4 regions of the Pseudazoarcus sp. NS20 genome follow, and region 2 is predicted to be linked to each of the others. Evidence: predicted binding sites of a transcription regulator. Region 2 holds the regulator's gene; each other region holds the start of a gene.
The links. The regulator FliA, encoded in region 2, starts transcription of late flagellar genes. The targets are predictions, from matches to a motif close to CTAAAGTTNNNNNNNNNNNNGCCGNTA.
Positions count from the first base shown of each region.

Region 1: the regulator FliA is predicted to act here: its motif matches at 2,126-2,152, upstream of AC6H0W_RS12660 (flagellin N-terminal helical domain-containing protein).
Region 3: the regulator FliA is predicted to act here: its motif matches at 1,959-1,985, upstream of motA (flagellar motor stator protein MotA).
Region 4: the regulator FliA is predicted to act here: its motif matches at 6,000-6,026, upstream of AC6H0W_RS10120 (YjfB family protein).

Region 1 is NZ_BAAKIY010000004.1:188,187-196,184, forward strand. It holds gene AC6H0W_RS12655 (flagellar protein FlaG) at 1-322, opposite strand, end outside; gene AC6H0W_RS12660 (flagellin N-terminal helical domain-containing protein) at 400-2,037, opposite strand; gene AC6H0W_RS12665 (flagellin N-terminal helical domain-containing protein) at 2,253-3,884, opposite strand; gene AC6H0W_RS12670 (glycosyltransferase) at 4,246-7,659, opposite strand; gene AC6H0W_RS12675 (CDP-glycerol glycerophosphotransferase family protein) at 7,656-7,998, opposite strand, start outside.
Region 2 is NZ_BAAKIY010000003.1:97,167-105,164, forward strand. It holds gene flhA (flagellar biosynthesis protein FlhA) at 1-1,994, shown strand, start outside; gene flhF (flagellar biosynthesis GTPase FlhF) at 2,118-3,584, shown strand; gene AC6H0W_RS09125 (MinD/ParA family ATP-binding protein) at 3,666-4,469, shown strand; gene AC6H0W_RS09130 (RNA polymerase sigma factor FliA) at 4,594-5,358, shown strand; gene AC6H0W_RS09135 (flagellar motor protein) at 5,370-6,110, shown strand; gene motD (flagellar motor protein MotD) at 6,118-6,927, shown strand; gene AC6H0W_RS09145 (hypothetical protein) at 7,002-7,998, opposite strand, start outside.
Region 3 is NZ_BAAKIY010000002.1:347,499-355,496, forward strand. It holds gene AC6H0W_RS07370 (sensor domain-containing diguanylate cyclase) at 1-875, shown strand, start outside; gene flhD (flagellar transcriptional regulator FlhD) at 996-1,313, shown strand; gene flhC (flagellar transcriptional regulator FlhC) at 1,324-1,896, shown strand; gene motA (flagellar motor stator protein MotA) at 2,057-2,911, shown strand; gene motB (flagellar motor protein MotB) at 2,967-3,932, shown strand; gene AC6H0W_RS07395 (CheR family methyltransferase) at 3,964-4,857, shown strand; gene AC6H0W_RS07400 (CheB methylesterase domain-containing protein) at 4,859-5,494, shown strand; gene AC6H0W_RS07405 (chemotaxis protein) at 5,582-6,541, shown strand; gene AC6H0W_RS07410 (chemotaxis protein) at 6,551-7,501, shown strand; gene cheY (chemotaxis response regulator CheY) at 7,535-7,924, shown strand; gene cheZ (protein phosphatase CheZ) at 7,974-7,998, shown strand, end outside.
Region 4 is NZ_BAAKIY010000003.1:296,670-304,667, reverse strand. It holds gene mnmC (bifunctional tRNA (5-methylaminomethyl-2-thiouridine)(34)-methyltransferase MnmC2/FAD-dependent 5-carboxymethylaminomethyl-2-thiouridine(34) oxidoreductase MnmC1) at 1-1,796, shown strand, start outside; gene gltX (glutamate--tRNA ligase) at 1,925-3,319, opposite strand; tRNA gene AC6H0W_RS10140 (tRNA-Val) at 3,394-3,468, opposite strand; gene AC6H0W_RS10135 (DUF2256 domain-containing protein) at 3,561-3,704, shown strand; gene AC6H0W_RS10130 (cryptochrome/photolyase family protein) at 3,701-5,236, shown strand; gene AC6H0W_RS10125 (lipocalin family protein) at 5,236-5,766, shown strand; gene AC6H0W_RS10120 (YjfB family protein) at 5,775-5,966, opposite strand; tRNA gene AC6H0W_RS10115 (tRNA-Val) at 6,073-6,148, opposite strand; gene AC6H0W_RS10110 (HU family DNA-binding protein) at 6,189-6,461, opposite strand; gene lon (endopeptidase La) at 6,666-7,998, opposite strand, start outside.

The sequences.
Region 1 (7,998 bases), on a different contig from region 2:
TCGAGATGCGAAGCAGTTCCTCCGAGGGGATTTGCCGGATGACCTCATCGGTATTCCGGTCGATGACTCTCAAAAGAACGCGTCCGCTGTCTTCGTCGAGCGAAAAGCTCAACTCGCTGGCGACTGGCTGAATGGCGCTGCGAACGTCTTCCAGAGCCGCACGTATTTCGGCGGGGTCAGGCATGGTCGAGGGGGCCGCAACAGGCCGGTTGTTGTCGGCCGGCAAAGATGCGCCGATGTCGGCGCGCCCTGCGTTGATTGCGGATCCCGAGACGTAGCTCGACAAGTTTGCCGTGTTCGGTGCAACAGGTTGCATGCTCATTTCACGACACCTCCAATACGTGCGGCGCGGACCAGCAATTGCCTGCCCGCGCCGCTATTTGGCAAGCCTATCCGATTTTAGCGGAGGAGGCTCAGCACGTTATTGGGCAGGGCATTCGCTTGAGACAGCATCGCCACACCGGCCTGTTGCAAGATCTGTGCCCGCGTGAGGTTTGCCGTTTCTGCTGCGAAGTCCGCATCACGAATCCGCGAACGCGAGGCCGACAGGTTCTCGGACGTGGCCTGCAGGTTCGAGATGGTGCTTTCGAAGCGCGACTGCAGGGCGCCGTAGCGAGCACGTTGCGAGTTGACCGCTGCCAGGGCCGAATCCACCAGAGCGAGGGTGCGGGTGGCCGCCTCTACCGTCGAGATGTCGACCTTGTCCATCTCCTGCAGCTGGGCGCCGAAGGTGCCGGTGGCGGTGGTGATGTCGGTGTCGTTCTCGGTGGTCAGCGTGAAGGAGCGATCCGAGTCGAGGATGACCTGCCCGGTGATCCACGTACCGCTGGCGACCGTCCAGGCGTTGGCGTTATCGGCTGCGGTCAGCGTGGTCGACATGGTGCTGTCGGTGGTGTCGTCGCCGTCGAGCACGGTCATGTCTTCGAGAGCAATGTCGTTATCTGCCGCTGAGTCGTTGACGATGCGCAGATCCTTGCCGGTCTCGCTGGTGAGCAGCAGGCCGAATTGACCGCCATCGGTTTCGACGATTTTGGCCGTGAAACCGGTCTTTCCTGAAACGTCGTTGAAGGCCTGCACGGCGGCGTTGAGGTGGCTGGCCTGATTGGCGGCGCTGCCCGAGGCACTGCCGCCAATGCTGAACGACACGGTGGTCCAGGCGTCCGGGTCACCCGAGTCGGTCTGGCTAGCGAGCAGGAAAGTGTAGCTGGTGTCCTGCTTGAAGTTGGCCCCTGCCTCACCCGTTGCGTCGTCAGCGCCCAGCACCACTTGGGTGATCGCCGAAGCGCGCACGCCGGTTTCGGCCTGGTTGATCTTCGCTGCGATTTGTTCGGCGCTGATGCTGTCGTTGTAGGTGATGTCCTTGGTGCCCAGGCTGCTGGTGATGGTGATGGTCTGGCCTACGATCACCGACGTGTTGGCATCGGTGCCAGCCTGCGTCAGCGTGGCGTCAGCAGTCGAGCCGACCACCAGGTCACCCACGCCGTTCGGGGTGGAGGAGGAGGTGGCCAGGCCGCCAATACGGTAGTTGCCGTAGGCGTTGGTCTGGAAGTTGCCCGAAGATGCGGTAATGGTCTGGTTGGCGTTTGCGCCGACCTGGAAGGTGGCCGACGTGAAGGAGCCGTCGAGCAGCTTCTGGCCGTTGAATTCGGTGTTGGTGGCGATACGCTGCAGTTCTTGCGTGAGCTGCTGCACTTCAGAGTTCAGCGCGGCGCGGTCACCGGAAGAGTTGGTGGCGTTGGCGGACTGGACAGCCAGTTCGCGGATACGCTGCAGGATGTCGCCGGAAGACTGCAGGCCGCTTTCAGCGGTCTGCGACAGCGAGATGCCGTCGTTGGCGTTGCGGCGGGCTTGGTCGAGACCGCGGATCTGGGCGGTGAAACGCTCGGAGATCTGCAGGCCGGCAGCGTCGTCCTTGGCGCTGTTGATGCGCAGGCCCGATGACAGGCGCTGCAGCGAGGTGGCGAGCGAACCCGCCGAGTTGTTCAGTTGGCGTTGCGCATTCAAAGAGGCAACGTTGGTGTTGATCATCTGTGCCATCATGTTCTCCTGGATTCAGTTTCTAACAAGGGCGCCAGCGGGTTCCGGAAGGAGTCTGGCATCGAGCTAGTGGCGCTCTTGTATCCATTAACGGAAAAGTCCAGAAAAACTTTAGGCAGATTTTGCCGGTTCGAAATGCCGGCGCAAATGAAAGAGGGGCAACCGTTGCCGGTTGCCCCTCTTTGCTTGTCCGGCGGGTTTGCCGGAGCTGGCGCTTAGCCCTGCAGAAGCTGCAGCACGCGCTGCGGCAACTGGTTGGCCTGTGCCAGCATCGCAGTGCCGGCCTGTTGCAGAATCTGCGCGCGCGTCAGGTTGGCCGTCTCTGCCGCGAAGTCCGCATCGCGGATGCGCGAACGGGAGGCCGACAGGTTTTCCGAAGTGGCCTGCAGGTTCGAGATGGTGTTTTCGAAGCGCGACTGCAGGGCGCCGTAGCGCGCGCGTTGGCTGGTTACCGCAGCCAGTGCCGAATCCACCAGTGCCAGAGTGCGGTTGGAGGCTTCGACCGTGCTCACGTCCAGGCTTTCGACAGCTTGCAACTGACCGCCTGCGGTGCCCGCGGCCAACAGCAGGTCCGTGTTGTTGGTGGTGATCGAGAACGAACGGTCGGAATCGAGAATCACCTGCCCGGTGATCCACACTGAGTTGGCACCCCCCCAGGCGTTGGCGTTGCCCTGTGCCGCTACCGTCTGGGCCAGGGTGCTGGCGGTGGTAGTGTCGCCATCCAGCACCGACATGTCTTCGATCGTAACGTCGTTGCCGGCAGCCGAATCGTTGGTGATGCGCAGATCCTTGCCGGCCTCGCTGACCAGCTGGATGCCCAGGTTGCCGTTGTCGGTCTCGACGATCTTCGCGACGAAGCCGGTGCGGCCCGACACATCGTTGAAGGCCTGCACGGCGGTGCTGAGATGGCTGGCCGAGGCGGCTGCAACACCCGAGGCCGAGCCGCCGATGGTGAAGGACACCGTGGTGTACGAGGCTGGGTTCTGGCCGTCCGTGGTGTCGGTGGCCAGATGGAAGGTGTAGCTCGCGCCTTGCTGGAACTGCGCCGTGCTGGCGGCGTCGTCGGCGCCGAGCACGAAGGCGTTGATCGCGCTGGCACGTACGCCGGTTTCAGCCTGATTGATCTTGGCGGCGATGTCTTCGGCGCTGGCGCCGGCAGCGTAGGTAATGTCTTTCGAACCGAGGCTGCTGGAGATCGTCACGGTGTCACCGGCAATCCCCGAACTGTTGCCGGTAACCGCCGTGGCGAGCTGGCCGGCGGCAGTGGAGCCAACCACCAGATCACCCACGCCGTTCGGCGTGTTGGACGACGTTGCCAGACCGCCGATACGGAAGTTGCCGTACGAGTTGATCTGGAAGTTGCCCGAGGTTGCGGTAATCGTCTGGTTGGCGTTGGCACCGACCTGGAACGAGGCCGAAGAGAACGATCCATCCAGCAGTTTCTGGCCGTTGAACTCGGACGTGGTGGCAATGCGCTGCAATTCTTGCGTGAGCTGTTGCACTTCGGCGTTCAGCGCCGCGCGGTCGCCAGCGGAGTTGGTGGCGTTGGCCGATTGGATGGCCAATTCACGAATGCGCTGGAGGATGTCGCCTGACGATTGCAGCGCAGCTTCGGCAGTCTGCGACAGCGAGATGCCGTCGTTGGCGTTGCGGCGGGCTTGGTCGAGACCGCGGATCTGCGCGGTGAAGCGCTCGGAGATCGCCAAGCCGGCGGCATCGTCCTTGGCGCTGTTGATGCGCAGGCCGGAGGAGAGGCGCTGCAGCGACGTGTTCAGCGAACTGGCTGAATTGTTCAGGTTGCGTTGCGCGTTGAGCGACGCAATGTTGGTATTGATTACCTGTGACATGCTGCATCTCCTTGCAAAGGGTTCGGAGGTTGCTCGGGTCGGCTTGGTGTGGATCGCCTTGATGCCGACCTCCGAGCCTTCGTGGCCTACCTAAGCGAGATGCGTGCCAGATTTTCAAAGTGCTGTTTTGAAGGTGTTTTGTGCTTTTTTTGACGGGGTTTCGGCAATCTTTGCCGTGCGATCTGCAAGCTTTGCCGGTAACTCCCTCGATGCGGCAAAGCCGGCACGCAAAACGCGTTGCTTCGGCCTGCCGCACAGCCTCCGCCGTGGGGGATATGCCGCCATGTAAAACGCCCGTTCCGGCCGAGTGGCGGGAACGGGCGTTGTTCTCACGTAGCGCAGCGCCAGCGACGCGCGCAGCCTACTTTTTCCAGGCGTCGACCCAGCGTGGCAGCATCGTTTCCTGAGTCCAGTCTTTAAGCACCGCCCGACGCAGCCGGTCACCTTCTTCGCGCAGCGCAGCGTGCTCACCGATGCGCTCACGAATGGTTCGCACCCATTTTCCGGGGGAGTTCTGCAGCAGCGTCACCGGCAGCCCGCAGCGATACGGCACCGCGTCAGTGGCGATCACCGGAATCCCCAGTGCGCCGTACTCGAGCAGGCGCAGATTGCTCTTGCAGTCATTGAAGGCGTTGGCCTCCAGCGGGGCAATCGCCAGATCCAGCCCGAGCGAAGCGAGCTTTGCGGGGTAGTCCGCGAAGGGAACGCCGTGGTGGAATTCGGTGAGATGAGCCTGGATGTCTTCGAGGCACATGCCGAAGAACACCCACTCCACTTCGTCTGCCAACTCCGCCACCACTTTGCGGATTTGAGCGAGATCGCCGGCATGGCTGATTCCGCCTGCCCAGCCCACGCGCAGTTTCGAGGGCTTGCCTTGCACGGCCGGCAAGCCTTGCCACATGGCCGGGTCGATGCCGTTGGGAACCACGTGCACATCGTCGTGATAGTGGCGCATGCGCTGAGCCAGAGGTTCGGTTGAGACCGTGATGCAGTCAGACAGCTTGCATGCGGCTGCGACGCGGCGGGCGATGTCCGGCCACACGTTGAGCGCGTGCAGGCTGTGTTGGGGGACATGCGTCAGCAGGTCGTCGAAATCCATGACGATGCGCAGTCCGGGCATGAGTGTGCGCAGATTCGTCAGGGCTTCGAGGTGGTTGTCGTCGACTTGTCGTTGGGAGAACAAGGTTTCGATGCCCAGTCGGGAAAGCTGGACCGGCACGGGGTAACCGGGCGCCACGCGCGTGGCCGCAAACCCTTGGCGCATGGCCGCGCGGGCCGGCGTGATCACTCTGTAGTGACCGGAGCCGGCCTCGTCCGCCGGCAGAGCGAGTACGCGCGGCCCCGCAGGAGCCTGCACGGGGAAAATCTGCAGTGCGTCGTCTCGTTCGGCATCGCCGCGTTTCGAACTGAGCGACAGGTTGCGGTTCCAGTGCGGGTCTTGCCCCAGTACAGGTAGCCAGGTTTGCAGGAACAGCGTGCGCGCGGCGTTGAATGCGGCTTGTGCAGGCGCGGCGGTTTCGGGCGTGGCGAAGAAGGTCTTGAGTGACTGGCCGGCTTCATGCAGCAGCGAAGCTTCGGGCGTCCAGATGCAGAGGTGGCCTGCTTGGCGGGCACGCAGGCATAGATCAAAGTCGCCAAAGGCGATGGCGTACCGTTCGTCTAGGCCGTCCAGTGCAGTGAACACCTCGCGCCGGATCATCAGTGCGGCGCCGCTTACGGCGGATACCTCTCGGGTTCGCGTCAGCAGACCGAAGGGGCCGGGCTCGTCCATCGGAGCGCCCACCCAGGGAAAATCAGCCGCACCGCCCAGACCGAGCACGGCGCCGGCATGTTGTACGCGGCCGTCCGGAAACAGCAGGCGCGGCGCAACGATGCCGACCGCAGGGTCGTCCAACTCGCTGAGCATGCAGGGCAGCCACTCGGGGTGCAGCGCGGCGGTGTCGTTGTTGAGCAACAGCAGGAAGCGGCCTTTGGCGTGCGCCGCCGCCTGGTTTATGAGCTGGCTGAAATTGAAGGCGCCGCGCACGTTGAGGACCTCAATGCGGCCCGGGGCGGCAGCGGGCAGATCGGCGAGGAACGTTTGTGCATCGGCATCGTGTGTTTCGTGTGCTGCAATGATGATTTCGAAATGAACGTCTGGCGTGTGTTCGAACAGACTCGTGAGGCAGCGCTGCAGCGCAGGGAGTTGATCTCGCGACGGGATGAGGACGGAGACCAGCGGCGTTCCGTCGGCGCTCAGATCGCTGTTCCTCTGAGGGGGCTGAAGCAGGTCCGGATGCCCGTCGGGCATGCGTGGGTGTGTCAGCAGTGACTCCGGAATATGGCTCACGCTGGAACGTGCGTGACCGTGCAGCAGCAGATAAGGCAGTGCCTGGCGCCAGTTGGCTGCGCTTAGCCCGCCCGCATCCTGCAGCGTGCGGGAGAGGGTATCTACCCGCACTGCGATGATGCCCGGTAATGCGAAGCCGGCGCGCAGCAGGCGCTGACTGGCGTCGGGCGGATATATCCGTTCGGGCGATTGCGTCTCGCGGGCAACATCGGCATCGGAGTGAAGCCAGGTCAGGTGCGGATCGCGGCTGCATGTGATGGCGAGGCAGGCGAGCGCGTCGGGGCGCAGCACGTCTCCGTTGTCGACAAGCGCCACCCATGCAGGCCGTGAGCCCGGGGAAGCGCAGAGCGCATGCAATTGCGCGTCGGCAGGCGGACCGTCCTCCACTATCAAGGCCACGTGGTCTGCTCGGCGTAGCTGCGCCGCCAGGCTGTCCGACGTGGCGACAAGGGGGCTTTGGCCCGAGCCCATGATCGCTACGCTCAGATGTACTGAGTCGGATTGAAGTGGTGCGCCAAACAAGGCGGACGGAGTCGGCGCGTGTGTTTTGGCATTGCTCGGCAAGCCATTCGCTGCGGCCTGCGTTTTGCGGACGAAGGTTTCCAGTTCCTCCTGGATGTTGTTCTGATGCGCGACGACCGCCGCCCTGTAGCGAGGGAGCGTTTTGCGGGCTGTCTCGATCGCGTGAGGAGAGTCTTCCAGCGTGTAGCCGCCACCGCCGTAGGGTGACAAGGTTTGCGGTGAAAATCCCAGCGTCTTGTAGTCCGGGTGTGTTTGGACGACGACGGGGCAGCCGCACAGCATTGCCAGTGTGCAGGTGCCGGAGCTCTCGAAGCTGTACAGCACGGTTGCCGCCTGGAGTTTTTGTGCCAACTCGGGAAGCGGGAGCGGACTCCGGTTGGAGAGTATTTCGATGTTCTCGGGGAGAGCCGAGAAGTCGATGGCCTCTGGCGGGATCCGGTTGAGATAGAGCAGTGGGCCTGTTTTGGGCGTGTCCAGGTTGTGACTGAACAGGTCGAGGTCGTAGGTGCTAAGGCGCAAATAGTCGACCGCCATTCCCAGCTCTGGCGTGAAGGCCGGTGAATAGTAAAAGAACAGATCGTCGGCACCGGCATGCATGAGGTTGCCATTCAGCACGCCTTCCTTGTTCAGCATGTAGCGCACGCACACCTTCGCATTCAGCGGATTTCCGCTCACGATTTCTGGGTAGACCGCGATCGGAATGACGTCGGCTTGCCGGTGCCGTTGGAGGACACTTGCCGTCAGGGCTGGCGTGTCCAGCTTGGGGTCGAAGCGGTTTGCGCCTGCCAGATATGCCTCTGCGCCAAGCAGCCTGAGCTTGTGGCACAGGTGGTGCAGTACGCGTACGCCGGCCGAGCTGTCGCGAAAATCCGGCGCATGGATGTAGTAAGGGTGCCGAGGGGGCGAGGCAGTAATGTCGGTCATAGGGTCCGGTCGCTGGGCGGGGTCGGTCGCGCGGCGGGCGATCCGATGTATTGGCGTACGCACTGCACAACACGTTCGGCATTGCGCCCGTCGTGGTAGCGGAAGAACAGGTTTTGAGCCGTTTGCTGATGCTGTCGGGTGCTGCCCGGCGTCATCTGCAGACAGGTGGTGATGCCGTTCAGCAAATCGTCGAACGTGCGAACGACAGGGCCGGGGAAAGCCAACTCCATGTCGTACAGCAAGCCGTCTTCCTGCTCGCGGTAATGGTCGATGTCGTAGCCGAAGCAGACGACGGGTTTGCTCAGGTAAACGGCTTCGATGTAGACGCTGGAATAGTCC
Region 2 (7,998 bases):
TCGCGCTGGACCTGTTCTTCACCTTCAACATCGCACTGGCGGTAATGGTGTTGCTGGTGGCGATGTACACCAAGAAGCCGCTGGATTTCTCGGTGTTCCCCACGGTGTTGCTGGTCACCACGCTGCTGCGGCTGGCGCTCAACGTGGCGTCCACCCGCATCGTGCTGCTTGAGGGGCACAACGGCCCGGACGCCGCCGGCAAGGTCATCGAGGCCTTTGGCTACTTCCTGGTGGGGGGCAACACAGCCATCGGTCTGGTGGTGTTCGGGATTCTGGTGCTGATCAACTTCGTGGTGATCACCAAGGGCGCCGGCCGTATCGCCGAAGTGAGCGCGCGCTTTGCCCTGGACGCCATGCCGGGCAAACAGATGGCCATCGACGCCGACCTCAACGCCGGCCTGATCAACGAGGACGAAGCCAAGCGCCGCCGCAAGGAAGTGTCGCAGGAGTCCGATTTCTTCGGCGCCATGGACGGTGCCTCGAAGTTCGTGCGCGGCGACGCCATCGCCGGCATCCTGATTCTGCTCATCAACATCATCGGCGGTCTGGTGGTGGGCGTGGTGCAGCACGACATGAGCATGGGTGCCGCAGTCGAGACCTACACGCTGCTGACCATCGGCGACGGCCTGGTGGCGCAGATTCCGGCACTCATCGTGTCGGTGGCAGCGGGCTTGGTGGTGTCGCGCGTGGGCGGTGACGATTCGGAAGACATCGGCGGCCAGGTGATCGGCCAGGTGTTCGCCAAGCCGCAGGTGATGATGTTGAGCGGCGGCATCATCGGCGTGCTGGGCCTGATTCCGGGCATGCCCAACCTGGTGTTCATCCTGATTGCGTCTGGCCTCTTCGGTCTGGCATGGCATCGCCAGCAGAGTCTGGAGCGCGCGAGTCTGGCGGCCGAGGAGAGCGCAGCTTCCGCCGAGCCGCAACCCGCTGCTGCGCAGGAAGCGCAAGAGGCGAGCTGGAACGACGTGCAGCCGGTGGACGTGCTGGGGCTGGAAGTCGGCTACCGCCTGATACCGCTGGTGGACAAGGGGCAGGGCGGCGAGCTGCTCAAGCGCATTCGTGGCCTGCGCAAGAAGTTTGCGCAAGAGGTGGGCTTTCTGCCTGCGTCGGTGCATATCCGCGACAACCTCGAACTCAAGCCCAACGCCTACCGCATTTCGCTCAAGGGCGTCGAAGTCGGCGCGGGCGAAGCGTGGCCGGGGCAGTATCTGGCGATCAACCCAGGCCATGTTGCCGGGCCGCTGGCGGGGCGCGAGACGCGCGACCCGGCGTTCGATCTGCCGGCCGTCTGGATCGATCCGGCGCAGCGCGAACAGGCGCATGCGCTGGGCTACACAGTGGTGGATGCCGGCACGGTAGTGGCGACCCACCTCAATCACCTGATTCTCAATCACGCTGCCGAACTGCTCGGCCGGCAGGAAACCCAGCAGCTCATCGACCACATCGCCAAGGATTCGCCGAAGCTGGTCGAAGACCTGGTGCCGGGTCAGTTGCCCTTGTCGGTGGTGCAGCGCGTGCTGCAGCAACTGCTCGAAGAGGGCGTCAACATCCGCGACATGCGCAGCATCATCGAGGTGCTGGCCGAGAGCGCGCCGCGCATCCAGGATCCGGTCGAGCTCACCGCCCGAGTGCGCGAGACGCTGGGCCGCTCGATTTTGCAGAGCTTGTTCCCCGGCAACGGCGAGGTGCAGGTCATCGCCCTCGAGCCGACACTCGAGCGCATCCTCACGCAAGCCATGGGCGCGCAAGCAGGCAATGGCGGCGCCATCGAGCCGGGGCTGGCCGACAGCATGCTGCGCCAGACCGCCGATGCCGCGCAGCGCATGGAAGATGCTGGCGTGCCGCCGGTGCTGCTGGTGCCGCCGCAACTGCGTCTGCTGTTGTCGCGCTTCCTGCGCCGTGCGGTGCCGTCGCTAAAAGTCATCGCCAATACCGAAGTGCCGGAGTCGCGCACCGTGCGCGTTACCTCGATGGTGGGCGGAGCGGCCTGAGCCGGCATTTGAAGAACGGATTAAGCGGGAACATTCCCGTTTATTCCGCCGTCGCCCAAGCCGGGTGGGCGGGAATAATGGGCTCATGCTGCGCTACAGGCGCGGACTGTCTGGAGAACCGGAATGAACGTCAAGCGCTACTTTGCCGCCACTGCCCGCGAGGCGCTGCGCGCCCTCAAGGCTGAATTGGGCGCCGACGCCATCGTGCTGTCGAACCGCGCCGTTGAAGGTGGCGTGGAGATCCTCGCGTTGCCGGCGGATGCGGTGGGTGCAGTGACCACGCCGCCGCGCAAGGAAGAGGCGCCGGCTCCGGTTGCATCGTTTGCCGACGAAGACGAGGATTGCCGCGTGAGTCTGGGTGGCCCGCGCACGCAGCCAGCCGCCCAGCCGGCCCCGCAGCGCATCCGCCCCTTCGAGCCGCCGCGCATGGAAACCCCCGATTACCTGATCCGCAAGCGTGGCTACGAGAATGTCGAGGCTCCGGCTCAGCCGTCGCAGCGCCCCGCAGCCCAGCCGCGCGCCGAAGCCGCGTCGGCTCGTGCGGAAGCGCGCACGCCTGAGCAGGCGCTGACGACCGAGCCCCCGATTGCCCGCGCGCCCGAGCCCAAGGCGCAGGCGCCGCGCGCCGCTGAAGATCCGCGCATTGCCGAACTGCAGCAAGCCAACGCCCGCCTGATGGCCGAGCTGGGCGGCATCCGCGGCATGATCGAACGCCAGCTTGCAGCCTTCGCCTGGGGCGACACGCGCCGCAACGCGCCGGGGCGTGCCGAAGTGCTGGGTGAATTGCTCGATGCCGGTTTTGCCACGCGCCTCGCACGCAAGCTGGTGGAGTCGGTGGATGAAGCGCACAGCGCTGACGAGGCTCGCCTTGCCGTGCGCAACACGCTGGCGCGCGATCTGCGCGCGATGTCGTCGGACGCCGACCTGATCGACCGCGGCGGGGTGTTCGCGCTGGTCGGCCCGACCGGCGTCGGCAAGACCACCACCACAGCCAAGATCGCTGCGCGCTGCGTGGTACGCCACGGCGCCGACAAGATCGCGCTGATCACCACCGACGGCTACCGCATCGGGGCGCAGGAGCAACTGCGCATCTACGGCCGCATTCTGGGTGTGCCGGTGTTTCCGGTGCGCGACGCGTCCGACCTGCGCCAGACCATTGCCGAGCTGCGCGGCAAGCACATGGTGTTGATCGACACGGTGGGCATGAGCCAGCGCGACGAGATGGTGGTCAAGCAAGCCGCCATGCTGTCGGGCGCGGGCAACGTGCACCGCCTGTTGCTGCTCAATGCCACGGCCAGCGGCGAGACCCTGGATGACGTGATCGAGGCCTATCGCGGGTCGGATCTGGCCGGCTGCGTGATGACCAAGGTGGACGAAGCCGTGTCGCTGGCGCCGGCCGTAGGCGCCGCCATCTCGCACGGGCTGGAAGTGTTTTACGTCACCAATGGCCAGCGCGTGCCGGAAGACCTGCATCTGCCCAACCGTGCTTACCTGCTGCACCGCAGCCTCAATGCCCGCGTGCGTGACAGCTCGTGGAAGCTCGATGCCGATGAGGCGGCCCTGAAATTCGCAGCCGGCGCGGGAGCCTGACATGAACTGCAGCATGCTCGCCACGCGTCTGAAAGCGCCGTGGATGGCCTGCGCTTTCGCGCGTGAATCGGGAGGACAGGCATGATCGACCATCACGAAGATCAGGCGGCCGGTCTGCGCAGACTTTTCCGCCGTGCCCCGCCCACGGTGGTGGCGCTGTATGCCACCGGGCGCGACCGCGCCGTCACCGCCGTGCGCACGGCGTTCCGCCTGGCAGCGCGTGCCGAGCGCGTATTGATTCTGGATGAGGCGCGTGGTGAGCAATCGCTGGTCGGTGCGCTCGGCTTGGACGAGGGCGTGGATCTGCTCGGCGTGTTGGGTGCCCAGGTGGATGTGCGCACGCTTGTGCAGCCGGTGCCCGGTCTGGTTGGCCGCGTGCCGGTCAGCGCGGCGGCGCTGGCCTTGCCTCTGCTCGATGAAGAGCGGCGTACCAGTCTGATCGAAGCGCTGCGTTCGCTGTATCGCCATGCCGGCTTCGTGCTGGTGCACGCCAGTGCCGAAGAGGCGGCTGACCCGTCGCCGTTCGTGGTGGCCGCGCCGCGCCGCCTGTTGGTGGCCGAGGCCAGTCGCACTGGTGCCCTGGAAGCCTATGCCGTCATCAAGGGGCTGGCCGGCGCCGGCGCCGGCTCGATGCATGTGGCGGTTTCGGGGGCGCGCACGCGCGAAGAGGCCGCGGCGTTCTTCAACAGTCTCGATACGCTGGTGCGCAATCACGTCGGCGTGCCTTTGGCGTGGCTGGGTGAAGTCGGGCGTGACGATCTGGCCGGCGGGCTATCGGCCGAGGCCGGGCAGTCGTCCCCCCGCGAGCCGGAGGCGGCTTTTCTGCGCAGGCTTGCGGCACTGAGTGGCGGACGCCTGGTCGCGTCACGTCGCGCCGCGAGCTGAGGAATCATTGCGCATGTTCATCCTCACTCGAAAAGTCGAAGCTGCAGCAGGCCATTCCCGCTCGGGTGGCGTGCATAATGTCGGCAAAGGGCGAGTGGCGTCCCGCAATACCCGGGCACTGTGGATGTACGATTCAGAAGGCAACCCTGACAAGGCACACCTCGTCGAGCTGTACGCACCGCTGGTCAAGCGCATCGCCTATCACCTGATGGCGAAGCTGCCGGCCAGCGTGCATGTCGACGATGTCATGCAGAACGGCATGATCGGTCTGCTCGACGCCGTCTCGCGCTACGAAGACGGCCTCGGTGCGCAGTTCGAAACCTACGCGGCCCAGCGCATCCGCGGCGCCATGCTCGATGGCCTGCGCGAAGACGACTGGATGCCGCGCAGCCTGCGCCGCGACATGCGACGTGTCGAATCGGCCGTGCAAAAGCTCGAACAGACCCTCGGGCGTCCCCCCTCCGAAACCGAACTGGCCGAAGCGGTCGGCGTGCCGCTCAACGAATACCAGCAGATCCTGCAGGATGCACGCGGTCACCAACTGGTGTATTTCGAGGATTTCAGCGGCGCCGAGGATGAAGACTTTCTCGACCGCCACATCGTCGCCGAAGACACCAACCCGCTGGGCCTGATCGAAGATGCCGATCTGCGTCGCACGCTGGTGCAGGCCATCGAAGACTTGCCCGAGCGCGAGCAGCTGGTGATGAGCCTGTATTACGAAGAAGATCTCAACCTGCGCGAAATCGGCGAGGTGCTGGGTGTCACCGAATCACGCGTATGTCAGTTGCACAGTCAGGCGGTGGCGCGACTGCGCTCGCGCGTGTTCTCCGATGGCGCGCCTGCGGCCGCGCCCAAACGCCGTGGCCGTCCGCCGCGCGTTAAATCCTGAGCGGTGACTTCATGGATCGGATAAGCGTTTTCGGTCTGATTCTGGGCATTGCCGCCATCGTGGCCGGGCAGATGCTCGAAGGCGGTCACGTCACTTCGCTGCTGCAGCCCACGGCGTTGATGATCGTCATCGGTGGCACCCTCGGCGCAGTGATGCTGCAAAGCCCGCTGCGCGTGTTTGTGGACGGTATGCGCATGACGCGCTGGGTGTTCGTGCCGCCGCCCGACCGTGGTGAACAGCTCATTGGTCTGGTGACGCACTGGGGGGCTACGGCGCGACGCGACGGATTGCTGGCGCTCGAGCCTCGCATCCAGGAGCAGCGCGACCCGTTTTTGCAGCGCGGGCTGCAGTTTCTGGTCGATGGCATCGAGCCGGATCGCCTGCGTGAGCTGATGCATGTGGAGATCGACGCCTCTGAAGCGCAGATGAAGCTCGGCGCCCGTGTGTGGGAATCCGCCGGTGGCTATTCCCCGACCATCGGCATCCTCGGCGCCGTGCTGGGGCTGATTCACGTCATGGAAAACCTCACCGAGCCCTCACGCCTCGGGGCCGGCATTGCGGTGGCCTTCGTCGCCACGATCTACGGCGTGGGCTTCGCCAACCTGGTCTTCCTGCCGTTCGCCAAGAAACTGCAGGCGCACATCGCGCGCATCTCCGCCGAGCGCGAGATGATCGTCGATGCGCTGGTGGGCATCGGCAACGGTGAAAACCCGCGCATCATCGAAGCCCGCATGCGCGGCTATCTGGTGTGACGCCGGCATGCCGCGCCGCCGACGCCGCGAGGAACACCACGAGAATCACGAGCGTTGGCTGGTTTCGTACGCGGATTTCATCACGCTGCTGTTCGCCTTTTTCGTCGTCATGTATGCGCTGTCGTCGGTCAACGAAGGCAAGTACCGCATTCTTTCGGATTCGCTGCTGACGGCGTTTCGCAGTGTCACGGTGAATCAGGAGAGCGAGCAGCTGGCGGTGGCGCCCATTGTGGTGCCGATTCGCCCGGCGCCGCCGGTCAGCCAGACGGAGCGCAATGCCAGCGGGCAGGGCGATCAGATGGTGCATATCCGCCGCATGAGCGAGAGCATCCGCCGCTCGCTCGAGCCCCTGACCCGCACCGGCCAAGTGAATATCTCGGAGGGGGCGCACGGCATCACGGTCGAGATCAACGCCAGTCTGCTGTTCTCGTCAGGTGAATCGGCGCTGCAGATCGGTGCGCAGTCGCCGTTGCGTGCGATTGCGCAGGTGTTCGCAGCGGGTGATTTTCCGGTGGTGGTCGAAGGGCATACCGACAACACACCGATCAGCACGGCACGCTTCCCGTCGAACTGGGAGCTTTCTTCCGCTCGTGCTTCATCCATCGTGCGCGTGTTTGCCGACGCGGGCATTCCGCCGGCACGCCTGTCCGCCGTCGGATATGCCGATCAGCGCCCGATTGCCGAAAACCTCACCGAAGAGGGGCGCGCACGCAACCGCCGCGTGACGATCCGCCTCGACGCCATGTACAACGATCCGCCGCCGCTGGCGCCGGGCAACATCCGCCAGAGCGACCCGCTTCACACCTTGCTGCCCTGAGCAAATGTCTTTGGCTCTCAGCCCTAGCCAGTTGCGCCGTGTTGCGTCGCGGCCGATACGCGGCGCATATAGCGTTACTGCATTTCGATGGACTGCTTCACGAGCTGCAACTCCATGATCTCGCGCGCGACTTCGCCGAGCACGCGCTTGCGCAATTCGTCCATCGACTCGCCGACGTCGCTGCGGCAGCGTGCGGCGAGGTCGTGGTTTGCGTGGAAACCAGTCAGGTAGCTCCCGTATCCGTACTGCATGCGTGGGCCGTCGCAGCGACGCTCTTCGCTTTTGACCGAGCCTTGCACGGTGCCTCGGTGCGTCTGCACTCCACCCGTATGCACGGTCACCACGTAGCTGTACTCAATCTCCCGTCCGCCGTGAACGATGTCTACGACATAGGTTGAATGCGGCGAAAACCGACGATGAGCGTAGAACGGGTCGATGTCGTAAGCCGGATAAAGCAGCGTCTGCGCGCGTTGCGGGAGACTGCGTTCCTCGTGGCGGATGCGCTTGACGGTGACCGTCTGCAACCGCGGGTCGGGCTCTTCAGACCACTCGATGCCGGGAGTCTGCGGGGCGATCATGCCGAGCAGGTCGGCCCGCATGAAGTGATCGGCGCCCTCGACGACAAGCACGGCATGCGTCGTCAACTCTGAGCGGCGACGGGCGGCAAAGGTCTGCGCGATCGGTGCGACGAGATCGATCTCGCTGCGGCGCACGTTCATCTGCGGCAGCAGGGCGACGAGTTCGCGACCCTCGGCGCTGTCGGCCCCGACGTGCTGCACGTACTGAACGAAACCGCGAAGCGGCCGGCCCCCGCCATTGACGAGTTGTTCAACGGTGCGCGCGACGACAAGGCGATGCGGTTCGCCGTGCTGCAGCATCGGCAATTCGTCGAGGGGGTCATCGAGCGTGAAGGGCAGCGCACCGCTGCGGTTGGCTTCAACGATCGCGCGCTCGGACTGCGCTTCGAGCGCGGCGACGCGCGCTGCGGGCAGCACGTCAGCGGCACGCAGCTTGCGCAGCGTTGCAAGGTGATGGGGGGCCGCTCTGGGAGTCGCGAGCACGGTGGCGCCA
Region 3 (7,998 bases), on a different contig from region 2:
CAGTAGTCGAGAGTGGCGATATCGCGGACGCGCTCGATTTCGCGCTCGAACTGCAACCACACATGATGGTGCTCGGTTGCGTGAGTGCCTCTGCTGATCTGCTCGAACTCGTCGCTGCCTTGCGCCGCACCAGCGCCGGGCGGGTCATGCATTTGCTGCTGCGCATTGCTGATCGCAGCGACGAGGCCATGATTCTGTTGCTCGAGGCGGGTGGTGACGATGCCGTGCCGATGGATGCTGCGTCTCGGCTGCTGCAAGCACGTTTGCGTGCAGGCTTGCGTGAGGTGCGCCTGCAGCGCGAGCTGGAGCACGACCGCCTTGAATTGCACGGGTTTGCCGCGCAGCTCGCGATCTCCAATCGTCGTTTGCACGACATGGCGCTGACCGACCCGTTGACGGGTTTTCGCAATCGTCGGTACGCGATTGACCGCTTGCAGCAGGAGTGGGCGGTGGCCGATCGCAACGGTCGGCCTCTTTCATGCCTGGCGGTCGACGTGGATTACCTCAAGGAAATCAACGACCGCTTCGGGCACGACGCCGGTGATGCGGCTTTGACACATGTTGCGCATACGCTACGCAAGGCGCTGCGGGTGCAGGACGTGATCTGCCGTATCGGCGGGGACGAATTTCTGGTGATTTGTCCGGGTGCCGATCTGGCATCGGTCGTGGCCGGAGCGGAGCGAGCTCGACGTGCGGTGCGGGAAGCGCCACTGGACTTTGCCGGCGTGCTCACCCCGCTGAGCGTCAGTATCGGGGCGGCAGAGGCGCGGGCGGACGTTGATGGCGCCGCAGCGTTGATCAAATTGGCGGACCAGGGCGCCTACATATCGAAGCAGGGTGGGCGCAATGCCATCCATGCCGTACAGCAAGCGTGAAAAAGGTCGGCCTGACCATTCAATGCATGTGGTTTTTTTGTCAGGCCGAGTTGTATCGGGTTGTGTTTTGTAAGAAATCTATTTAAGTTCAAGCCATACGCATTACACGTGCCTACGGACTTGAAGCGAAGCGACTACCAGGAAGAGATCCGGGAACTCAATCTCGCGCATCTCATGCTTGCCCAGAAGATGTTGAAGGAAGATCGCGAGACCGCGATGTTCCGTCTCGGCATCGGCGATGCGGTGGCCGACGTGCTGTCGGGTCTGTCGGCCGCACGCTTGGTGCGCATGGCAAGTTGTCAGATGGTGTTGGCCGCGCTTCGTTTCGATGATGTGCTGCTCACGGGTTTGCTTGCGGGCGAGGGGCGCGATGCCGCGAGTTCGAGCATTCATGCCGCCATCGTTGCAGCAGGCAAACCGCCGGAAGAGTTGTCTTGAGGAAGCGGAAATGAAGAACAAGAGCGTGATTGCCGAGGCTGACGACGTTCGCCGCGCTGTCGAGATGGTGAGCCTGGGTGCCCGCATGCAGATGCTCGAGGCCGAAACCAGTCTGAGCCGCGAGCGCCTGCTCAAGATCTACAAGGAAGTGCGTGGCATGTCGCCTCCCAAGGGCATGCTGCCGTTCTCGACCGACTGGTTCATGGCTTGGCAACCGAACGTGCATGGCTCGCTGTTCATGGCGTTCCACGGGTATTTCGCGCAACGTCCCGGCCTCAGCTCGCTCGACGCCGTGATCAAGGCGTACCACCTGTACCTGGATCACATCGATGCCGCCTCGCTCGAACCCGTTCTGAGTATCACCCGCGCCTGGACGCTGGTGCGTTTCTTCGATGCCGACATGCTGCAGTCAGCGGTATGCACCTGCTGCGGCGGAAAGTTCGTCGCGCATGCATACGACCCGGTGCACGATTACACGTGCGGGCTGTGCAACATGCCGTCGCGCGCCGGCAAGGGCAAGCGTCAGGGCAAGGTCAGCGTGAACGCTCGCGCCGTACGTGGTCGTGCCGTGTTGGCAGATTGAGCGCAGGATGCCTTTTGGAAGACAGGCCGCCGTCAGGCGGCATTTTTTTGTGCGGCTTTTTGGTCAAGTTTCCCAGGGACCTACCGTTACTTTAAGATACCGTTCCGGCTCGACGCATGAGCCTGGGCTTGCTTGAGATCATCGCGGTCGAGGTGTACTGGTGCTCCTACTTGTCGGATATGTAATCGTCCTGCTGTCGTCGATAGGCACATACGCCGTTCACGGCAGCCTGATGGCCTTGTGGGTGCCGCTTGAGTATGTCGCGATCATCGGGCTGATGATCGGTGGTTTCGTGGGCGGCAACTCGGGTCGCATCATGAAGGCCACGCTCAAGGCTTTGCCTACGGTGCTTAAAGGTCAGCGTTACAACAAGACGCTGTACATGAACCTGCTGGCGTTGATGTACGAAATTCTCGCCAAGGTGCGCAAGGAAGGCCTGATGGCCATCGAGGCGGACATCGAGAACCCGGACAGCAGCAGCCTGTTCTCTAAATACCCCGATGTGATGGCCGATCACCATGCGGTCGATTTCCTCACCGATTACCTGCGCATGATGGTGGGCGGCAACCTCAATGCCTTCGAGATCGAAGCCCTGATGGATGTCGAAATCGAAACCCACCACCATGAGGCGTTGGCGCCTGCCGATGTCATGTCGAAGGTGGGTGATGCCCTGCCGGCGTTCGGTATCGTCGTGGCGGTGATGGGGGTGGTCAACGTCATGGGCTCGGTGGGTGAGCCGCCTGCAGTGCTCGGCAAGATGCTGGGTGGCGCGTTGGTCGGCACCTTTCTCGGGATCCTGCTCTCATATGGATTCGTGCAGCCGATCGCCTCGCAACTGACCCAGCGCGCCGAAGACGGCGCGAAGATTTATCAGTGCATCAAGGTGGTGTTGCTTGCCAGCATGAATGGTTATGCACCTCAGGTGGCGGTGGAGTTCGGCCGCAAGGTGCTGTATTCGACCGACCGCCCGAGCTTCCTTGAGCTCGAGGAAGACATCAAGAACCGCAAGAAATAATGACTATGCGGTGCGCAGGCACGGATTCCCTGATGTTTTCGCTGCGGGTTGAGCCATGAGCGACGATACCCAGCAGCCGATCATCGTCCGCAAGGTCAATAAAGGCCACGGCGGACATCACGGGGGTGCCTGGAAAATCGCTTATGCCGACTTCGTGACGGCGATGATGGCGTTCTTCCTGCTGCTGTGGCTGTTGGGCTCCACGGCGGAAGAGGATCTGAAAGGGATATCGGAGTTCTTCCAGAACCCTTCGGTGGTCTCGCAGCAAGGCGGCACCGGGGCTGGCAACAGTTCGAGCATCATTCCCGGCGGTGGTCAGGATCTGACCCGTTCCATCGGCGAGGTGCGGCGCGGGGATGTCGAGCCGCAGCGCCGCCAGATTCCGCTCGATGCCACCATGCCGCGCGAATCGCGCGAGATGCCGTCGGAAGAGGAGGAAGCGCGCGAGCGCGCGCGGCTGCTCAACATGAAAGGGCGCATCGAGGCACTGATCGAAGCGAACCCCAACCTGCGTGCATTCCGTCATCAGATCCTCATCGACATCACCGCAGAGGGGCTGCGTATCCAGCTTGTGGATGAGCAGAATCGCCCGATGTTCGATCTGTCGAGCGCCGAATTGCGCCCACACACGCGCGAATTGCTGCGCGCCATCGGCCGGGCCCTCAATGATTTGCCGAACCGTCTGAGTCTTTCCGGGCATACCGATTCCAAGCCTTTCGCCGGCGGCGATCGCGGCTTCTCGAACTGGGAACTGTCTGCCAACCGCGCCAATGCATCGCGCCGCGAAATGGTGATGGGGGGGCTCGACCCGGCCAAGGTGTTGAGAGTGGTGGGGCAGGCCGACACGATTCACTTCAATGCAGACGACCCGCTTGATCCTTCGAACCGACGGATCGCGATTGTCGTGATGAACAAACGCACCGAGGACGCCGTGCTCGGCACACAGCAGCGCCCCGGCGTCGACGTGGGTTCGGAACCGGTGCCGGGCGAAATGCTCGACGACATTCAACGGGCAATGTGATCTTGATCCCAGTAGCACCAAGGAAGCGAGCATGAGTATCGGAGAGCGGCGGGGCGGTTCGGGTGCTGAAGTGACGCAGCCGTTTTCAGCGCGGACGTCCTCTGCGCATGTGCCCGGGTCCGGGTCTCGCGAATTCGCCTTTTCGCCCGATGATTTCGAGCGCATCCGCAAGTTGATTCACGAGCATGTCGGCATCGCGCTGTCGCCCGCCAAGCAGGACATGGTGTATAGCCGCCTGACCCGCCGTTTGCGCATTTGCGGCGAAACCACCTTCGCGGGCTACCTTTCGCGCCTCGAGCGTGACCGCAAGGAGTGGGAGGCTTTCGTCAATTCGCTGACCACCAACCTCACATCGTTCTTTCGTGAAGCGCATCACTTCGACATCCTGATCGAGCAGATGCGCGCCATCGGGCCGTCGCGTCAGATCAGCATCTGGTGTTGTGCGGCTTCCACCGGCGAAGAGCCCTATTCACTGGCCATCGCGGCCTGCGAGGCCTTCAAGACGCTGAGCCCGAAGGTGAGCATTCTTGCCAGTGACGTGAACACCGAAGTGCTCGAGACGGCTCGCCGCGGCGTCTATGAGGAAGAGCGCGTGGCACGCATGTCGCCCTCGCGCCTGCAGCAGTACTTCATTCGCGAGCCCAATGGCTGCGTTCGCATCAAACCCGAGCTGCAGCGTTTGGTGACGTTCCGGCCCATCAACCTGCTGGAGGCGAACTGGGGGGTGCGGGGGCCGCTGGACGCCATCTTCTGTCGCAACGTCATGATTTATTTCGACAAGCCCACGCAGTACGCCATTCTCAAACGCTTCGCGCCGCTGCTCGGCCTTGAAGGTTCGCTGTACGCGGGGCATTCCGAGAGCTTTCAGCACGCAGCCGACCTGTTCAAGCTGGTCGGGCGAACCGTGTATACGCCGGTGGCGTGACATGCCGTCTGCGCGTTTTCATCCCCGCACCCACGTGTGCATCGGGGCCTCCACCGGCGGGACCGAGGCCGTCAAGGTCGTTCTGCAAGGTTTCCCGGCCGACATGCTGCCCGTACTCATCGTGCAGCACATGCCCGAGATGTTCACCGGCACGTTTGCGCGCCGGCTCGACAGTGTCTGCGCCATGCACGTCAAAGAGGCCGAGGATGGCGAGCGCGTGTGCCGCGGTACGGCTTACATCGCCCCGGGGCACTCGCATCTGTCCGTGCGTTCGTCGGGTGGTCGCCTGGTGTGCGTGCTGGAGCGCAGCGACCCGGTGAATCGCCATCGCCCCTCGGTCGACGTGCTGTTCCGTTCGGCTGCGCGTGAGTTGGGCGGGTCGGCCATCGGCGTGTTGCTTACCGGCATGGGCAAGGATGGTGCCGACGGCCTGCTGCAGATGCATCGCTCCGGAGCCTGGACGATTGCGCAGGACGAGGCCTCGTGCGTGGTGTACGGCATGCCGCGTGAGGCGGTGTCGCTGGGGGCTGCGCATGAGGTGCTGCCACTGGCGGATATCGCATCGCACACCGTGCGGCAGGCCGGTTTGCTGTGGAGTGGACAAAGCCCTAAAGAAAACGGACCAGCCATCCGTTAAGTAGTCAGATACCTGGTCGGGGCCTTGCCTGCATGGCATGCAGGGCCGCCGCACCGTCGAATGAGGCCGCTTTGCGCGGAGAGTGAAATGTCAAACCTGTTCAGCAATATCGAGGCGCGCACGCGTCTGGCCGGCACGAACAAGCTCGAGATCCTGCTGTTCACTCTGGGCCATGATTCGCGCACGGGGCGCAAGGAGACGTTCGGTATCAACGTCTTCAAGGTGCGTGAAGTCATGCGCACGCCTGAGATCACCGCAGCGCCCGAAATGCCGGATTGTGTCGAGGGTATGGTCAGCCTGCGCGGCATGCTGGTGCCGGTCGTCGATCTCGCCAAATACGTCGGAATCAGCACTGAGACGCCGCGCGGCATCATGATCGTCACCGAATACAACGGTCATACGCAGGGCTTTCTGGTCGAGGCGGTGGATACCATCCTGCGGCTCGATTGGTCGCAGATGCGCGTGCCCCCGGAAATGCTTACTGCGAAGATGGGCGGGCTGGTCACGGCCATCACTGAATTGCCCGATAACCGCCTAGTGATGATGCTCGACGTCGAGAAGGTGCTGTCCGAGACGGCGCATTACGACGAAGCCATCCTGTTCAATGGCATTGAGCCGGTCGACGACACGCGTCTGGTGGTTTTCGCAGACGATTCGGCGGTGGCCCGGGGGCAGATCGAGCGCACGCTGAATGTGCTCGGTATCCAGTACATCAGCGCCATTAACGGCCGCCGCGCGGTCGAGGAGCTGCAGAAAATCGCAGCTCACGCCCAGTCTTCCGGGCGCAGCGTGCGCGATCTGGTCAGCGTGATCCTGACCGACGTCGAAATGCCCGAGATGGATGGCTACATCCTCACCAAGACCATCAAATCCGACAGCCGCTTCGCGGGCATCCCGGTTGTCATGCATTCATCCCTTTCGGGAAATTCGAACCAGACGCTGGGTAAATCGGTCGGGGTCGACGAGTACGTTTCCAAATTCGAGCCCCAGCGGCTCGCTGCGACGCTACGGCGAATGATTGCCGAGAATCGTCCCGGGCTGAAATGAGGAGCGATCATGTCTGAGAACACTTCCGTGGCAAGCGGCCTGCTCGACAGCGTGGATGCCCGCACCAGTCTGGCTGGCTCCAACCGCATGGAGATCCTGCTGTTTTCGCTCGGCACTGGCGAAACCTTCGGCATCAACGTCTTTAAAGTGCGTGAAGTCTCGGCCACGCCATTCATCACGCCGGCTCCGAACATGCCGCCGGGCGTCGAGGGGCTGATCTCGCTGCGAGGCAACGTCATCCCGGTGCTCTCGCTCGCCAAGATCATGGGGCTGGCCGAGCCGGGTGGTGAGCTGGGTGGCTCGATGATGGTGACCGAGTACAGCAAGCGCACGCTGGGCTTTCTGGTCAGCGAGGTGGATCGCATCGTGCGGGTCGAGTGGGATCGCGTGCGCGCTCCTGACAACATGTCCAGTTCGACCAACAGTTACATCACGGCCATCACCGAGCTGCCGGGTGGCCCACTGGTGTCGATCGTCGATGTCGAGACCGTGCTCGCCAATACCTTCGGTGAGGCGGTGGTCGGCGCCATCGCGCCGATTCACGGTGGTCATGAGCGCAACGTCTTCTTCGTGGACGATTCGGCCGTTGCGCGCCGCAAGATCACCGAAGTGCTCGACAAGCTCGGGGTTAAACACAAGCACGCGGTGAACGGTCTCGAAGCGTGGAATCGTCTGGACAACATGGCCGCTCATGCGCAGCAGGTGGGCCGCCATGTGGGCGACGAGGTCGATGTGATTCTCGTCGACGCCGAGATGCCGGAGATGGACGGTTACGTGCTGACGCGCCGCATCAAGACCGACAACCGTTTCGAGGGGATTCCCGTAGTCATGCACTCTTCGCTGTCGTCGCAGGCCAATCGTGCGATGGGCAAGCAGGTCGGGGTGGATAGCTACGTGGCAAAATTCGATGCGGACGCGCTGGCCGATACCTTGCGCCCCCTGCTTGTCAGAGGGCATTGAGCGCCGTGGCCAGCCGAGTTAACGGAGAAATGAATGTCTGACCCCAAGATGAAGTTCCTCGTCGTGGACGATTTTTCAACCATGCGACGCATCGTGCGCAACCTGCTCAAGGAGCTTGGCTACACCAATGTGGATGAAGCCGAAGACGGGCAGGTGGCCTTGCAGAAGCTCGAAGGCGGCGGTTTCGATTTCGTCGTCACGGACTGGAACATGCCCAACATGGATGGGCTGACGTTGCTGCAGAGCATTCGCAAAAGCCCTGCGCTGAAGCACCTTCCGGTGCTGATGATCACGGCCGAGGCCAAGAAGGAAAACATCATCGCAGCGGCCCAGGCGGGCGCCAGCGGCTACATCGTCAAGCCATTCACTGCGGCCACCATGTCCGAGAAGCTGCAGAAGATCTTCGAGCGGATGGGCCAGTGAGCCTGCTTTGCAGGCGGGCTTGAAGCACACGGTAGGGGAGCCGGAAAGAATGACCAAGAAACACAAAACCGACG
Region 4 (7,998 bases), 200 kb from region 2:
TGGAGCAGGCCCGCACGGTTTTCGTGGCCGGCAACGAATTGCCGGGGCGCTGGCAGGGTCGTGACACGTTCACGATCGTCGAGACCGGCTTCGGTCTCGGTCTGAATTTTCTTGCCACCTGGGCCGCCTGGCGCGCCGACCCGGCGCGCTGCGAGCGCCTGCACTTCGTGTCAGCCGAGCTTCACCCCTTTTCGCGCGAAGACCTCACCCAGGCACATGCTGCGCATAAAGACCTTGCAGCGCTGTCGGGCGAACTGCTCGCACTCTGGCCTGCGCTTGTGCCGGGCTTTCATCGCCTGCACCTGGACGGCGGGCGTGTCACGCTGACGCTGCTGTTCGGCGATGCGGGCGAGCTGCTGTCGCAGCTCGATGCGCGAGCAGACGCTTTCTACCTCGACGGCTTCTCGGCGGCACAAAACCCGGAGATGTGGTCCGACGAACTGCTCGGCACCCTCGCCCGCCTTGCAGCGCCCGGCGCCACGCTGGCCACCTGGTCTGCACGCGGTGCGTTGCGGCGTGCCCTGATCGAAAACGGCTTCGACTGCGTTCGACGACGAGGCTTCGCGGCCAAGAGCCAGATGCTGTTCGGGCGATTCAGCGCAGGAGAGGCCGTAACTGCGCCGCAGCGGCACGCGCTGGTAATCGGTGCGGGCTTGGCTGGCAGCACCATTGCCAACCGCCTGTGCGAGCGCGGATGGCGCATCACGCTGATCGATGCTGCGGACGGCCCCGCACAAGGCGCCTCCGGCAACCATGCGGGTGTACTGCGCGCATTGCCCAGCCGCGACGACAACCGCATGAGCCGCATCACCCGCGCCGCCGCCCTGTATGGCTTGCGCCACCTGGAACGGCTTTCGGCACAGGGTCTCGCGGTACGCTGGGACGCCTGCGGCGTGCTGCATTTGGCTCGCGACGAAAAGCAGCAGAGCAAGCAACGCGAAGTAGTCGCTGCGCTGCAAGCCCCGCCCGAGATATTGTGCTTCGTCGAACGTGACGAAGCCTCACGCATCGCGAAGTGGCCGCTGGCCATCGGAGGCTGGTGGTTTCCCGATGGCGCCTGGGTCAGCCCGCCCAGCCTGTGCGAAGCCAACCTGGACGCCTCGCCCGAACGGCTCGAAACGCACTACGGGCGCGCAGTCTGGGCGCTGGAGGACTCCGGCAGCGAATGGATCGCCCGTGACGCCGAGGGCGACGAGATTGCCCGAGCACCCGTGGCGATTCTCGCCAACGGTGCAGCAATCACGCATATCGCGCAGGCTTCTGCGCTCCCCGTCGTATCGGCACGCGGTCAGGTCAGCCTGCTCAAGGCAGCGCCTGGCTCAGTGCCGGATGTGATGGTGTGTCGCGGCGGCTACGTCAGCCCGTCGATAGACGGCTTGCGTTCCGCTGGGGCGACCTTCTCGGTGGATGACGAAGAGTGCGAACTGCGCGAGACCGATCACGCCGAAAATCTTGGCAAGCTGGCTGCCATGCTCCCCGGCTTTTCCGCTGAAGTGGTCGGTGGGCGGGTCGGGTTTCGCCCCGCCTCGCCGGATCGACTGCCCATCGTCGGCGCCATTCCCGACGCCTCGCGGCCGCATGGCGGCACCCTCGCGACGGTGCCACGCCATCGTGACTTGTACGCGGTATCCGGGTTTGGTGCGCGCGGGCTGGTGTGGTCGGCGCTGGTGGCCGAAATGCTCGCAAGCCAGCTTGAACACGAACCCCTGCCACTTGAGCGCGAACTGGTCGATGCCATGGACCCAGCGCGCTACGTCTTGCGCCCGCCCGGCACGCCACGCTCGGCCGAAGAATAAGAGCACGTCGGCAGCGCCGGTGAATGGCGCCCCGCCTTGCCGGCGGCACGCGCCTCAGTCAGCATCCGGCGCCGTTAGCGGCGCGGAGCTCGCACTACAGCCTTCAAGCGGTCAAACGGTGATTACCGTCAGAGATAGCGACGCAGACGCGCAAGCGTGCGCTCGCGACCGAGCACCACCAGTACTGCGTCGATGGCCGGCGTCTGCGGCACGCCGAGCGTGGCTACACGCAAGGGAATCGCCACCTGCGGCATCTTCAGGCCATGCTCGCCCATGGTGTCCTTGATGGCAGCCGATAGCGCTTCGGCGCTCCAGTCGGCCGCCTCGAAGCGTTGCGCGAGGCTTGCCAGAGCAGCGCGCGCGGTGTCCGTAAGATGCTTTTCCAGCACATCGGCTGCCGGATGCACCTCGATGCAGTACAACTCGGCCGCGTCGGCCAGCTCGTTCAATGTGGCGGCGCGCTCGCGATACAAGGCAACCACTTCTTCGAGCTTGGGACCAGCTTCCGGATCGACGCCCCGACGGGCTAAGCGCGCTGCCACTTCACCCGCGAGATAGCCGACGTCTGCCTGCTTGATGTAGTGCGCGTTAAGCCAATTGAGTTTTTCGGTATTGAACTGAGCCGCCGAAGGCGTGATGTGATCCAGGTCGAACCACTCGACGAACTGCTCGCGCGAGAAGATTTCATCGTCACCATGGCTCCAGCCCAGACGCGCGAGGTAGTTGATGACGGCCTCCGGCAGGTAGCCATCGGCGTCGTACTGCATCACGCTGACCGCGCCGTGACGCTTCGACAGCTTGGTGCCGTCGTCACCCAGAATCATCGACAGGTGCGCGTACTGCGGCACCTCGGCGCCCAGCGCCTTGAGGATGTTGATCTGGCGCGGCGTGTTGTTGACGTGGTCATCGCCACGGATCACCTGGGTGATACGCATGTCGAGGTCGTCCACCACCACGCAGAAGTTGTAGGTCGGTGTGCCATCGCCACGCGCGATGATGAGGTCGTCGAGCTCCTCGTTGGCGAACTCTATGCGCCCTTTCACCAGATCGTCCCATGCCACCACGCCCTCGCGCGGGTTACGGAAGCGCACGACGGGCTTCACGCCTTCCGGCGGCGGCGGCAGCGCTTTGCCCTCTTCCGGGCGCCAGCGGCCGTCATAGCGCGGTTTCTCGCCACGCTCACGCTGCGCTTCGCGCAGGGCGTCCAGCTCGGCCGGCGTGGTGTAGCAGTAATACGCCGTGCCGGCCTCCAGCATTTCGCTGATGACCTGCTTGTAGCGGTCGAAACGCTTGGTCTGATAGAACGGCCCTTCGTCGGCATCAAGCCCCAGCCAGCGCATACCATCCAGAATGGCCTGGACTGCTTCAGGCGTGGAACGCTCGAGGTCGGTGTCCTCGATGCGCAGCACGAACTGGCCACCATGACGCCGCGCATACGCCCAGCAGAACAGCGCAGTGCGTGCACCGCCGATGTGCAGAAAACCGGTGGGGCTGGGGGCGAAACGGGTACGTACGGCAGACATCGGACTGGCTCCAGACTTGCGCGATCGGGTTCCGGAAAACAAAAAACCCCGTGCCGATGCGCGGGGTTTCCTGTTGGTGGGCGGTACTGGGATCGAACCAGTGACCCCTGCCGTGTGAAGGCAGTGCTCTACCGCTGAGCTAACCGCCCCGGAAGAAGAAGCGGAATTCTATGTGCGAGCGAAGGCCACGTCAACACATCGCGCGATGGGAACCGGATAGGGCGCCCATCATCAAAAGCCGATGCGAAAAAAATCAGAACTCCCGACTAAATTCTGCCTGCATTGCGGCCTCTCCTTTACGTGGCGTCGAAAGTGGGCGCGCGATTGGGACGAAGTACGTTATTGCTCGGAACGCTGTCGCCGCTCGGCAAGGGCAGCCCGATGAAAACCCTGCGACTCGTGCTCGGCGACCAGTTGAATCCGCAGCACTCATGGTTTGCACCAACGGATGAATCCACAACCTACGTTCTCATGGAGGTGCGACAGGAGACCGACTACGTTCTCCATCACGCCCAGAAGATTCTCGCGATCTTTGCGGCCATGCGGCGCTTCGCAGAGTCGCTGCGTTCGGCCGGGCATCGCGTTGAGTACCTGAGCATCGACGCCGAACACAATCGGCATGACATCCCCGCCAACATTGCATGGCTGCTTGAACGAACCGGCGCCACCTGCTTCGAATGGCAGCAGCCCGACGAATGGCGCCTGGAAGATCAGCTCACGCGCTTCGGAGCCAGCTTGCACGAACGAGGCGTGCAGGTTCGGCGAGTGGACTCGGAGCACTTCCTCACGACGCGCAGCGAAGCAGCCAGGCTTTTCGGCGATCGTGGGCAATGGCTGATGGAGCATTTCTACCGGCAAATGCGCCGCACGCACCGCGTCCTGATGGATGGCGACCAGCCATCCGGCGGCCGCTGGAATTTCGATGTCGAGAATCGCAAGCCGTGGCGCGGCACACCCCCTGAACCCGAAGACAGGCGGCCGAGCCATGATCACCGGGCGCTGTGGTCGTCCATCCAGGCCGCAGGCGTGCGCAGCTTCGGCCAGTCCTGTGCAGAAGCGCTTCGCTGGCCAATCGACCGCTCGGAGGCGCTGGAACAACTCGAACACTTCGTACGTGACGGCCTGCCCCACTTCGGCAATCATCAGGACGCGATGCATACCTCGGCCAATCGGCTGTTTCACTCGTTGCTGTCATTCGCGCTGAACGTCAAGATGCTCCACCCGCGTGAGGTCATCCTCCGCGCCGAAGCGCAATGGCGTGCCGGGCGGGCCCCGCTGGCAGCCGTCGAGGGCTTCATCCGGCAAATTCTGGGGTGGCGCGAATACGTGCGCGGCGTGTACTGGGCGCGTATGCCGGGCTATGAATCCAACAATCACTTCGGGCACCAACGCCCTCTTCCGAAGTGGTTCTGGAGCGGGCGTACCCGCATGAACTGTCTTTCCCGCTCCATTGGACAATCTCTCGACACCGCCTATGCGCATCACATTCAGCGCCTGATGGTCATCGGCAATTTCGCACTGCTGGCCGGGCTGGCTCCCAAGGCCGTACACGGCTGGTACCTCGGGGTGTATGTCGACGCCTTCGAATGGGTCGAGCTCCCGAACACGCTCGGCATGAGCCAGTACGCGGATGGCGGGCTGCTCGCAACCAAGCCTTACGTCTCGAGCGGTGCCTACATTCATCGGATGAGCGACTATTGCAAAGGCTGCTCGTATGATCAGAAGCGCCGCACCGGGCCGGGCGCATGCCCCTACAACGCGCTGTACTGGGATTTCTTCGAACGCAATGCCGACAAACTTTCCGGCAACCATCGGCTCAGCATGGTGTATCGACAACTCGGGCGTTTTTCCGCCGAAGAGCGCGACAGCCTGCACCAGTACGCCGAGCACCTTCTAGCCAATCTGGAGAATATTTGATGATCACCCGCTTCGCCCTGATTCTGCTCCTCATCGGCAGCGCTCACGCAGCCCCGCCACAGCCAATCGAACACCTCGACCTGGAGCGCTATCTGGGGCAGTGGTACGAATTGGCAAAGTACCCCAACCGTTTCCAGAAACAATGCGTCGCTGACACGACGGCCAAATACGCCATGAGGGAAGATGGCCGAGTGCAGGTAGTCAATCGCTGCCGCACAGGCGATGGAAGTTTCGACACCGCCGTCGGAGTAGGACGGTTGGTGGGGGAAAAGGGGTCGCCGATTCTCGAGGTTCGCTTCGCACCGGCATGGCTGTCCTGGGTGCCACTGGTGTGGGGCGATTACTGGGTGATCGATCTGGATGCGGACTACACGCTGGCCGCGGTCAGCGAGCCGTCGCGCGAATATCTGTGGATACTGTCGCGCACCCCCGAAGTCGATCCTGAGCGGCTCAAGGCCTTGATTGCGCGGCTTGAAGCGCAGGGGTTTGACGCGTCGCGCATTGAGCGCTCGACGCACGGCACCCCTTGAGGCCTGGTTCAGGCGCGGGTATTGACGATGGTGCCGACGCTGCCGTCCGTGGCCGGCACATCGGGCAGAGCCTGCAACAGCAATGCGGCGTTCTGCTGCTGCATGTCGAGCGCCTTGCGAAGCATCAGCACCGAGGCATCGGCCTGAACTTTGAGTTGGGCGTTGGCCGAGGCGTACGCCGCGATGGATGAAACGTCCATTTGCACCGCCGAAAAGATGGAAGACAACTTCCCTAACGGCAGCCGACGAAAAAACTTTAGCCCGAAATGAACAAAGCCCGGGATGAACCCGGGCTTTGTGGAGTACTGGTGGGTGCTGACGGGGTCGAACCGCCGACATTCGCCTTGTAAGGGCGACGCTCTACCAACTGAGCTAAGCACCCGCTGCTGACCGTAACCGGACGGTTACAGCGGCAAGGGGCGCTACTTTACTGCATCCTTGAGCCCTTTACCAGCACGGAATTTCGGAATCCTTGCAGCCTTGATCTTGATGCTCTTTCCGGTTCGGGGGTTGCGGCCATTTCGTGCGGCACGCTCACCGACGTAAAACGTGCCAAACCCTACGAGTGTCACGGTGTCGTTCTTCTTGAGCGCCTTGCGCACGGCCTCGATGGTTGCATCGAGCGCCCTGCCAGCCGCTGCCTTGGAAAGATCTGCACTTGAAGCGATTGCGTCGACCAGTTCGGACTTATTCACTTAGAACCCCCTCTTGGCGTTGAACATCACTTGCTGCGATATTGAACGATCCCGCCATGCACGGTCCCGCCGTGATTGTATGTATGCGGGCTGTCTCCTCGGTGCTGCATGGTTTTTATAGCGTGGCGAATTCTGGCGTGTCAACAAGCAATGCCGCGCTCAAGGCGCGGCATTGCTTGATTTCAACAGCAAATTGTCTTCAGGTCAGTGCGCACGCAGGCCGGCTGCGCCTGCATCACCTTCGGCCCCTTTACCCGCCACCGGGGTAGCTTCCGCCTCGGAGAGTGGCTCTGGCTGGCGCTCCAGCGCATGTTCCATCACCGCATCGAACCAACGCACCGGCACGATTTCTATCGTGTTCTTGATGTTCTCGGGGATGTCCGCGAGGTCTTTCACGTTCTCCTCCGGGATCAGGGCCTTGGTGATGCCACCGCGCACCGCGGCCAGCAGCTTTTCTTTCAAGCCACCGATCGGCAACACCTCTCCACGCAGCGTGATCTCGCCGGTCATGGCGACGTCCGAGCGCACGGGAATACCCGTCAAGGACGAAACCAGCGCCGTCGTGATGGCAGCACCGGCAGAGGGGCCATCCTTGGGCGTGGCACCTTCCGGGAAGTGGATGTGGATATCGCTCTTCTCGAATACCTCATCCTTGATCCCGAGCTTGCGGGCACGGCTGCGCACGACCGAGCGCGCGGCCTCGACGGATTCCTTCATCACGTCGCCGATCGACCCCGTGCGCTGGATGAGCCCCTTGCCGGGCATCACGGCCGACTCGATGGTCAGCAGCTCACCACCGACTTCGGTCCAGGCCAGACCCGTTACCTGACCGATCTGGTTCTCTTTTTCTGCGATCCCGAAAGAGTACTGGCGCACGCCGAGGTACTTGTCGAGATTGGCGGCAGTCACTTCGATCCGCTCGGCGCTCTTCGAGAGCACCAGGGCCTTCACGACCTTGCGGCAGACTTTCGAGATTTCGCGTTCGAGGCTGCGGACCCCGGCCTCACGCGTGTAATAACGGCAGATGTCACGCACCGCATCTTCGGCAATCAACACCTCTCCCGACTTCAGGCCGTTGTTCTTCATCTGCTTGGGCACGAGATAACGCATCGCGATGTTCGTCTTCTCGTCTTCGGTGTAGCCGGACAGACGAATGACTTCCATGCGATCAAGCAGTGGCGCCGGGATGTTCAGCGTGTTCGCAGTGGCCACGAACATCACGTCGGAAAGGTCGTAATCGACTTCGATGTAGTGATCCTGGAAAGTGTGGTTCTGCTCGGGGTCAAGCACTTCAAGGAGCGCCGAACTCGGATCACCACGGAAGTCCTGCCCCAGCTTGTCGACTTCGTCGAGCAGGAACAGCGGGTTCTTCACGCCGACCTTGATCATGTTCTGCATGATCTTGCCCGGCATGGAGCCGATGTAGGTGCGGCGGTGGCCGCGGATTTCCGCCTCGTCCCGTACACCGCCCAGCGCCATGCGGATGAACTTGCGGTTGGTGGCCTTGGCAATCGACTGACCGAGCGAGGTCTTGCCG